DNA from 3 places in the Moraxella sp. CTOTU46711 genome. Region 2 is predicted to be linked to each of the others. Evidence: predicted binding sites of a transcription regulator. Region 2 holds the regulator's gene; each other region holds the start of a gene.
What was found. The regulator PhoB, encoded in region 2, activates phosphate uptake and scavenging genes when phosphate is short. The targets are predictions, from matches to a motif close to TGTCATNAANCTGTCATAA.
Positions count from the first base shown of each region.

Region 1: RTJ53_RS02610 (NAD(+) kinase) is a predicted target of PhoB. The motif match lies at 1,675-1,693, and genes of this name have one in related genera.
Region 3: pstS (phosphate ABC transporter substrate-binding protein PstS) is a predicted target of PhoB. The motif match lies at 1,146-1,164, and genes of this name have one in related genera.

Region 1 is NZ_DALYMP010000001.1:606,460-609,744, forward strand. It holds gene RTJ53_RS02605 (lytic murein transglycosylase) at 1-659, shown strand, start outside; gene RTJ53_RS02610 (NAD(+) kinase) at 709-1,641, opposite strand; gene RTJ53_RS02615 (Bax inhibitor-1/YccA family protein) at 1,843-2,562, shown strand; gene pdxH (pyridoxamine 5'-phosphate oxidase) at 2,620-3,279, opposite strand.
Region 2 is NZ_DALYMP010000002.1:315,435-318,719, forward strand. It holds gene RTJ53_RS05270 (D-amino acid dehydrogenase) at 1-134, shown strand, start outside; gene phoR (phosphate regulon sensor histidine kinase PhoR) at 109-1,416, opposite strand; gene phoB (phosphate regulon transcriptional regulator PhoB) at 1,507-2,205, opposite strand; gene dtd (D-aminoacyl-tRNA deacylase) at 2,396-2,848, opposite strand; gene asd (archaetidylserine decarboxylase) at 3,000-3,285, shown strand, end outside.
Region 3 is NZ_DALYMP010000008.1:49,417-52,701, reverse strand. It holds gene tsaD (tRNA (adenosine(37)-N6)-threonylcarbamoyltransferase complex transferase subunit TsaD) at 1-594, shown strand, start outside; gene crcB (fluoride efflux transporter CrcB) at 614-973, shown strand; gene pstS (phosphate ABC transporter substrate-binding protein PstS) at 1,368-2,513, shown strand; gene pstC (phosphate ABC transporter permease subunit PstC) at 2,654-3,285, shown strand, end outside.

The DNA.
Region 1 (3,285 bases), on a different contig from region 2:
TGCGCGGCTCTTGGGCAGGTGGCATGGGACATACCCAATTTATTCCCAAAACTTGGTTAGATGAAGCAGTAGATGGCAATGGTGATGGTCATCGTAACCCTTGGCATACGGCTGATGCGTTAGCCTCTACCGCAAGCTATCTTAAAAATGCCGGCTGGCAACGCGGCATGGGCTCGTACTATGAAGTACGATTACCAAATGGTTTTGATTATCGCCAGGTCAGTACCAAAAAAACCATGGCGGACTGGCAAAATTTAGGTGTTCAATTTATTACCCCAAATGCGCCCATGGATGCGATGGCAGAATTGTGGCTCCCTGCGGGTAAAGAGGGTCCTGCGATTTTATTAACCAAAAATTTTGATGCCATTAAGGTCTATAATAACTCCTCGAATTATGCCATGGGGGTGAGCTTACTTGCCAAAGCCATTATCGGGCAGCCAGGCTTACAGCAATCTTGGCCACGCTATGAGCAGCCACTTGCTACTTATGAAGTACGCCAACTGCAACAGCGTTTGACGGCAATGGGTTATGATACTAAAGGGTCAGATGGCGTCGTAGGCACCAATACCAAATTGGCATTTCAGCGCTGGCAAGCCGACCACAACCAAATCCCAGATGGATTTATCTCAAAACGCTCGGCAAGTGGGCTGATTAATTAAGGTATTTCCTCATAAAAAAGCCACCGAATGATTCAGGTGGCTTTTTTATTTAATTATCCATACTAAATTCTTCAGCGTAGCTATTCCAGCCGAGTTTGGTACGGCAAGCTTCAAAAAAATCCACCCCAGGTGGGTGTAATAACGTGAGTTTGTTAGGATGCTTGTGAATCACTAAGCGCTGGTTTTGGTTGAGCGGCACCGACGGTTTGCCATCTGCACTCACCATCGGCTGGGTGCGGTTATCTTTATGGATGCGGATTTTGATTTCGCTGTTGCCGCTAACCACAATCGGGCGGCTTGATAAAGTATGTGGATGCATAGGTACTAGACAAATGGCATCCATACTAGGATGAATAATCGGCCCGCCACCTGATAGCGCATAAGCGGTGGAACCCGTCGGTGTGGAGGCAATCAGACCATCACTGTGCTGACGATAGACATTAAGCCCATCAATTTTTAAATGAAAATCTAGCATATGCACTGATTTACCTGCGTGCAGCACAATGTCATTTAGCGCCATATCTTCATAAATCACATGCGCACCTTGACGGATTTCCATCTTTAACAAGAATCGATCTTCAAGCTGATAATGACCTTGTAAAATACTGGTCAATTTTACGTTTAAATCATCAGGATAAATGTCAGTTAAAAATCCTAAACGTCCGCGGTTCACCCCCACTACGGGCACTTTGTGTTTGACCAGTACTTGCGCCGCATGTAACAGCGAACCATCACCACCGACCACAATGACCAAATCACAAGCACCGCCGAGCAAACTGCGCTCAATAGTAGCAATCTCGCCCAGACGTGCAAAACTCAATGCCGGCAACCGTGCCGTCTGATGGTCAATTAATAAAGGCAACCCTTGCTCATGAAAAAAGTCACAAATTTGGTAGATACTTTGAATGACACTTGGCTTGTTGGCACGACCCATAATGCCGATACGCCCAAAGGCAGGATTGGGAATAAGTGTGGACGTCATAGCAGAAAATTAACTGATAAAGATTCAACTATTTTATCACAGCTTACTGGCTCACGTTATGCCCAATCAGTATTTTATATTACAAAATTGCTAACCTTCGTTGTGCAGTTAATGTATACAAACTCGTTGCTATTTGCTAATTTAAGGCGATTGATATATAACTAACTTTTGAAATTTTTTAACTCTTGGGAGCAAATTTTTATGGCAAATCCGATTATATCTCGCGCTGAACTTGCAGTTAGCACGACACCGATGACGGTCAAAGGGGTCATCCGAAAAACCTCTTTTCTGCTAGGTTTGACGACGTTATCGGGTGTTGGATTTTTTGGCTATTGCCTAACTAGTGGCGTCACTTCAGGTTTTGTTAGTGTAGCGGCGTTAGCCAGTATCTTGGTGGCTTTTGTATTGAGTATGGTAATTATCTCAAAACCCCACATAGCTAAAACACTGGCGATTCCTTATGCAATTTTAGAGGGCATCGTGATTGGCGCGATTTCCCTGTTTGCTAGTATTAAGTTTCCCACAGTTGCTCCGACGGCGTTGGTCGCAACTTTTGTAACCGCTGCAGTGATGCTGGCGCTTTATCGCAGTGGCGTGATTAAAGTCACCCAAAAATTTCGTTCTGTGATGATGTCGGCTGTGATTGCTATCATGCTAGTGTATCTAGTACAAATCGGGTTTACCCTATTTGGTAGCTCATTGCCGTATTTGTTTAGCGGTGGCGTGGTGGGTATTGGTTTTAGCTTGCTGGTGATTGTGATTGCCTCACTGAGCTTGTTATTAGATTTTGATAGTGTTGAGCGAGCCTATGCCGCAGGGGTGGATGAAAGCTATGAATGGGTACTAAGCGTCGGTATCTTGTCAACACTGGTGTGGATGTATATTGAATTTGTGCGTTTACTGCGTTCACTGCAAAACTAATTTTTATCAAATAAAAAAACACGGTTTAAAGTACCGTGTTTTTTTATGGCTTGTAGTTTAAGGTAATAAACGTTCCATCACCCATTGGTCGCCATCTAGCGAATAGACAATGCGGTCGTGCATACGATTGGCTCTACCCTGCCAAAATTCGATTTTTTCTACTGTCAGCAGATACCCTCCCCAAAATTCTGGTAAAGGAATTGGATTGTATTCATACTGCACAGTTAATTGGGCAAATTTGTCTTCCATTACCTCGCGGCTGGCAACCACGCTGCTTTGTGGCTCGCTGACCCAAGCGGCTAGTTGGCTGTCACGCGGACGGCTATGAAAATACTGAGCGGATTGTTCACGGCTAACTTTTTGCACAGCGCCGGTAAGACGGATTTGTCTTTCTAGGCTTGGCCAAAAAAATAATGCTTCAGCATTGGGGTTGGTCGCCAAATCACAGCCTTTGGCACTGTCATAATTGGTATAAAACACGAGGCCAATGCCCGTGTTATCCAATTGGATGATTTCACGCATCAGTAAGGTACGCACACTTGGCTGCCTATCACGGCCACAAGTCGCCAGTGAAAATGCATACGCTTCCCCTTGCTTGCTATCAATCGCTTGCTGCACCCAAGTTTGTAGCAAGCTAAACGGCTGCTCCGGCAAGTGTGACTCGATAAGCTCACCTTGCTCATACGATAATCGTTGACTGGTAAAATCAATACTCATTTTTTA
Region 2 (3,285 bases):
ATAATTTGTATCTCAACACCGGACATGGCACCTTGGGCTGGACGCACTCGAACGGCTCAGCAAAAGCGATTGCTGATATCATGCAAGGGCGTCAGCCACAAGTAAATTTTAACTTTGTGGGCTTGCAGGATTAAGGGATTGGGTTGGAATACTGGCAGATTTTGGAAAGGTCACCGTGAAGGTTGAGCCTTTGCCAACTTTGGATATGATATCAAGGGTGGCATGGTGCTGATACAAGACATGCTTGACAATTGCTAGCCCCAAACCCGTTCCCCCTGTGTCACGGCTTCGACCCGTGTCCACGCGGTAAAAACGCTCGGTTAAGCGCTGAATATGGCGCTGCTCGATACCAATGCCATTGTCGGTCACGCTAAAACATACCCCCGCGTCATACTCATGCCAGCTAATACTAATCTCACCACCTTTGGGGGTGTATTTCATGGCATTGGTAATCAGGTTACTGAGCGCACTTCGCAGATAATCTTCATAACCCAAAATATGTAACGTGCTGTCGATATGCAAATGAATCATATGGTCGTATGACTTGTTGTACATCTGCGCATCGTCAAACAATTGCATCAGCATTTTGGGAATATCAATATCTTTGGGCTCAGTGGGCTTTTCATCGTTCTCTAGCCGAGATAGTAACAGTAAGTCATTGATGATATTATTCATGCGCTGACTTTGCTGCATCATCTGAGTAAACGCGCGAGCAATACGCGGATCTAAATCAGGCTGTTCACTCAAAGTCTCCACATACCCCATGATGACGGTAAGCGGCGTGCGAAGCTCATGCGAAACATTTGCCACAAAGTCTTTTCGCATCTGTTCTAAGTGCTGAAAACGGGTGACATCATAAATCAGCAGTAATTTTTCTTGCCCAAATTTGGTAATCTTGCACTGCACATAGCGCTCGATATTAGACGGGCTATGGATACGTACACCATCTGGATAGTCTTCAATGTGGTGATAATATTGATGAAAAAGCGGGTTGCGAATAATGGTCAACACATTACGACCTTGGTCGGGCGCTTTAAAATGAAAAAGCCGCTCAGCAGAGTTGTTCCACCATTCGATACAGTCGTTTTTATCAATCAGTATAATCGAGTCTTGCAATGCGCTCAGCGAGTCGCGCACTTTTTGCACCAGCGAAACGGTTTGCTGATGCGCCAATTTCTCTTGGCGATTGACTTGGTAGATATTGCTGGCGATGACATTAAGGTTGGGCTCAAATGCAGGCGGCGGCTCATCGGGGTTTTTGTTATACCACGCTTTAAAGCGTTGTATCGACCATAAAAAATATAGCTGATACAGGCAAAGCCCTATCGCCAGTCCCCAACCCCAAAACCCTAATAGCCCGCCAATCAACAGCCCGGCAACCCCAGCTGTCACGACGGGTGAAATGCTCGCCCACATATTAATTTTTCTAGCATCCATTGAAAAAGCTTACTATAGCGAAGTTGGGATAAGTTGGCAAAAATTTCAATGCGATTAATCAGGCTATTGTTAGTCGATTTTATTAGAAAAACGATAGCCTGTGCCACGTACAGTTTGGATGTAGTCCGCAAACCCAAATGGCTCAAGCACTTTACGCAGGCGGCGGATATGCACGTCAATGGTACGATCTTCGACATACACATTGCCACCCCACACTTGATCAAGCAGCTGGGTGCGGGTATAAGCCCGCTCGGGATGACTCATAAAGAAAGCAAGTAGCCGATATTCTGTTGGTCCGATATCCACCGCTTTGTTATTGGCACTCACGCGCTGACTGGCAGGGTCTAGCGACAAGCCGCCTACGTCAATGGGTTTTTCGCCTGACAATGCGCTACTACGGCGTAATACCGCTTTGATACGGGAAACCAATTCACGGGTGGAAAACGGCTTGGTGATATAGTCATCTGCCCCTGCATCAAGTCCTTGAACTTTGTTGTCTTCTTCACCTTTGGCAGTGAGCATGATGATAGGAATTTCAGAGAGCATTTCATCTTTTTTCAGGCGGCGGCATAAATCAATGCCTGATAGCCCATTGGGTAACATCCAGTCTAATAAGATGAGGTTGGGACGATGATCGACCGCCAAATGATGGGCTTGAGAGACTTCTGAGGCTTGCAAACAATCAAATCCTGCCATCTCTAGTGTGGTCACGATCATTTCTCGAATGGCAGGCTCATCTTCCACCACCAAAATAGTTTCATTTTTCATAAATTTCTCAAGCGATAAAAATAGGCAACTGTTTGTCAAAATAATTTTATGACAACAATATTACAATGCCCATATTACAACTTCAGAATATGACAAAAAAATGACAACGATAAGTTTTTATGGCTTTTATTTGTGGTGTTGTAAGAAATTCGGCGTTTCACTCAATTTTTGATACTTAACACAGGTCGCATCACAGTTCAAAAATAAAATTTATCGGACCATCATTGCAACTGCTGACTTGCATATCTGCGCCAAATTCGCCTGTTTGCACGGCTGCATATTGCATCTTGGCATACGCTACTATCTGCGCAAACAAAGCTTTGGCAGTGTCGGGCGCCATCGCAGGCTTAAAATCAGGACGTCTACCCGATTGGGTATTGGCAAGGAGGGTAAACTGCGACACTAACAGTAACCCGCCATTGACTTGTTGCACGTTTTTATCCATTTTGCCTAGCTCATTTTCAAATACGCGATAGGTAAGGATTTTATCAATCATTTTTTGCCCCATCGCGAGCGTATCATCATGCCCAAGTCCAAGATAGACAAGTACGCCGTGTGCAATCTCGCCGACGATTTGTTGTGGGTGAGGCGCTTGGTTAACTGCGACTTTGGCAAATTTCACCCGTTGTAGTACTGCTTTCATGATTTTTCCTATCCGTTGGTTTGAGCGTAAGCGGCTTAATTTAAAAGCTAGCTTGTCGCTTAACTCGTAGCCCAGTGTTTAATATACCGTGATTCTAAGGGGGATTTTGATTATAATAAGCCAACTTTAAAATGCCAATCTCGAGTAACTTATGACCTTGTTTACGACGTTACAATCGCTTGTCCCACAACAAAAAATCAGTGAAATCGCAGGTCGTCTTGCCCAAAGCCGTCATCCGATGGTGAAAAAAACCTTTATTCGTACCTTTGCTTCGGTGTATGGCATCAAGCTAGAGGAATATGCGCGCTGTAGTTTTTCTCAGTATGACAGTTTTAATGATTTTTTTACCCGTGAGCTCAAAGATGGCGCGCGCAAGATTGATGATGACCCAGATGCGCTGATCTGTCCTGCAGATGGCATGATATCGCAATTGGGGC
Region 3 (3,285 bases), on a different contig from region 2:
TATGAAATATTAGGTGAGTCGATTGATGATGCCGCAGGCGAGTGCTTTGATAAAGCCGCTAAAATGCTAGAGTTACCTTATCCTGGTGGACCTAATATTGCACGCTTGGCGCAAACAGGTAATCCATTAGCCTATGAATTACCGCGCCCGATGTTGGGTAAAGGATTGGATTTTTCTTTTAGTGGTATGAAAACCGCCGTGCATAATTTGATTAAAGACCATCCAACCGATAGCCATAATCCTGAGCATGCCCAGACGCGCGCCGATATTGCAGCGAGTTTTCAATATGCGATGGTCGATACGTTGGTGAAAAAATGTGTCAAAGCCTTGCAGCAAACGGGTATGAAACGCTTGGTGATCGCAGGCGGGGTGAGTGCCAATCAACAACTACGAGAATCGCTAGCCGAGGCATTAGCCAAAATCAATGCCACTGTGCATTATGCACCGCCTGCCTTGTGTACTGACAATGGCGCCATGATTGCCTTCGCCGGGTGGCAGCGCTTGAACGCCGGTCAACACGATGAGCTAGCGGTTAGCTGCTTGCCGCGTTGGGACATGACAACGCTGCCTGCTGTCAATCCAGCTAAACCATAACCACCACAAGGACTTGAAGATGCCATGGCTATGGATAGGATTGGGGGCGGCATTTGGGGCAATGCTGCGCTGGTGGTTAGGCAGACTCAACAGCGTACATCCTTGGTTGCCCTATGGCACACTACTTGCCAATGTACTAGGCGGGCTGTTGATGGGATTTGCCTTGATACTCACCCAAAAGATGCACCCAAACTTACGACTGTTTATCACCACCGGGTTTTTGGGGGGACTAACAACGTTTAGTACGTTTAGTGCCGAAGTGTTTACTTTGTTGAATACCGGCAAGGTAGTGCAAGGTGTCGCCTTGATTGGCATCCATGTGCTTTTAACCTTGGTTGCGACTGCCATTGGTTTTTATAGTCTTAAGCTACTAAGTTAAGAGTTAAGAAGCTGTGAAGTTAGGAAGCTATTAAATGGTTAATCGCTTCTTTCCCATGCACCGCTAAAAGTCACAAAGCTGTTCAAGGCTTTGGCAATTAATAAGCGAGTTTAATCTTAAATGTAGTTATTTAGTCTCATCTATAGCGTGCGCAATCGGTCAGTCATCAAATTGTCATGATACTGTCACATTTCTTTGTAATCATATACACAATTTTTATACAAACCGAATGATGGTTATTATAATTACAGTTAAATCGGTCAGTATTGAACTATATCAGCTTTGAGCTATCATAGTGAAAATAACCAAAGAAAGTTAAATTGTACCGTTAGTGACATTTATTTCATTCAGGCAGTTTCATTGTAAACTCAAAAAACGTTTTTAGGAGCTATCCATGCGTTATTCATTATTAAGTGTTGTCGTAGCATCGACCTTAGCATTAACCGCTTGTGGTAACAAACAAGCAGACAATCAAGCAGCGGGTGCCTCAGCAACATCAAGCACTGCAGGTAGCGACAAAAACGCCGTATTTACCATCACAGGTGCAGGCGCCTCTTTCCCACAACCTATTTATGCTAAATGGGCAGGTGAGTTCAAAAACGCCACTGGCGGTCAAGTAAATTACCAATCAATCGGTTCATCAGGTGGTATCAAACAAATCCAAGCCAATACCGTTGACTTTGGTGCGTCGGATGCGCCTTTAAGCAAAGAAGAGTTGGATAAAAGCGGTTTAATCCAGTTCCCAACCGTTATCGGTGGTGTTGTACCGGTTGTTAACATCGATGGTGTTGCACCCGGTCAATTAAAACTAGACGGTGCCACCCTTGCCAATATCTACTTGGGTAAAATCACTAAATGGAATGACCCAGCGATTACCGCATTAAACGCAGGCGTGACACTACCAGATGCGCCAATCACGACGATTTTCCGTTCTGACGGCTCAGGTACAACCTTTAACTTTGCAAGCTACTTAGCTGCTGTATCACCAGAATGGAAAGCAGGTCCAGGTGTAGATAAATCAATTAAATGGCCAACCGCTGCGACAGGTGCAGGTGGTAAAGGTAACGAAGGCGTGGCAAGTAACGTCGCTCGTGCCAAAAACTCAATCGGTTATGTTGAGTACGCTTACGCAAAACAAAACAAAATGTCGCATACTCAGCTAAAAAATGCGGCGGGCAACTTTGTCCAACCATCGGCTGAAAGCTTTGCCGCTGCGGGTAATGCAGATTGGAAAGGTACACCAGGCTTTAACATTGTATTGACTAACCAAGCAGACTCGAATGCCTGGCCAATCTCTGCGGCAACCTTCATCTTAGTCCATACTAAACCCACCAACCCAGAAAACGTCAAAAATACCCTTAAATTCTTTGACTGGGCTTATTCAAGCGGTGATGAGCTAGCAAAATCACTGGACTTTGTACCATTCTCAGCAGAAAGCAAAGCTATCTTCCGTGAAGAGTGGAAAAAAGTTGTAGGGGCTGATGGTAAGCCACTATTTAGCTCAGATGCTGCCACAGCAACTGCTTCAGCTGCAAAATAATCTTATGATGATGGTTAACAGTTAACAGGGTTAGGCATGTCAAACGATACGTAGAGCAATAAACAAGTTAATGCTCTACGTTTTTTTTTCAAATTTCTAGAATTAGTAAACTAAAACTATTTTTTGATGGCTGGGTTCTTATGTCGGATTTACACGCAAAACTCGCAAAGCAAAAACAATTAGACTGGTTGTTTGTCAACGCGACTCGTCTTTTTGCGTTTATCGTGCTGTTGTTGCTAGGTGGTATCTTAATCTCACTATTTCTTGGCGCATTGCCAAGTATGAAGGCGTTTGGCATTAACTTTTATACCAGTAAAGACTGGGATACAGGGATGGATGTATACGGCGCACTCGCACCAATCTATGGTACGTTGGTGACTTCTATCATTGCTATTTTGATTGCGGTTCCGGTAAGTTTTGGTATTGCCATGTTTTTGACAGAGCTTTGCCCAAATTTTTTAAAACGTCCTTTAGGGATTGCCATTGAGTTGTTAGCGGGTATCCCTTCAATTATCTATGGTATGTGGGGATTTTTCGTATTTGCGCCTTGGTTTTCAGAACATATCCAGCCCTGGCTGATTGACCATTTGGGTGATGTGCCTTATGTGGGTCGTTTATTCCAAGGTGCGCCGATGGGTATTGGTCTGTTCACCGCAAGTTTGATTTTGGCTGTCATGATTATCCCGTTTATTGCATCAGTCATGCGTGATGTTTTCTCAATTACCCCAAAGATGCTTAAAGAATCTGCCTATGGTTTGGGGTCAACCACTTG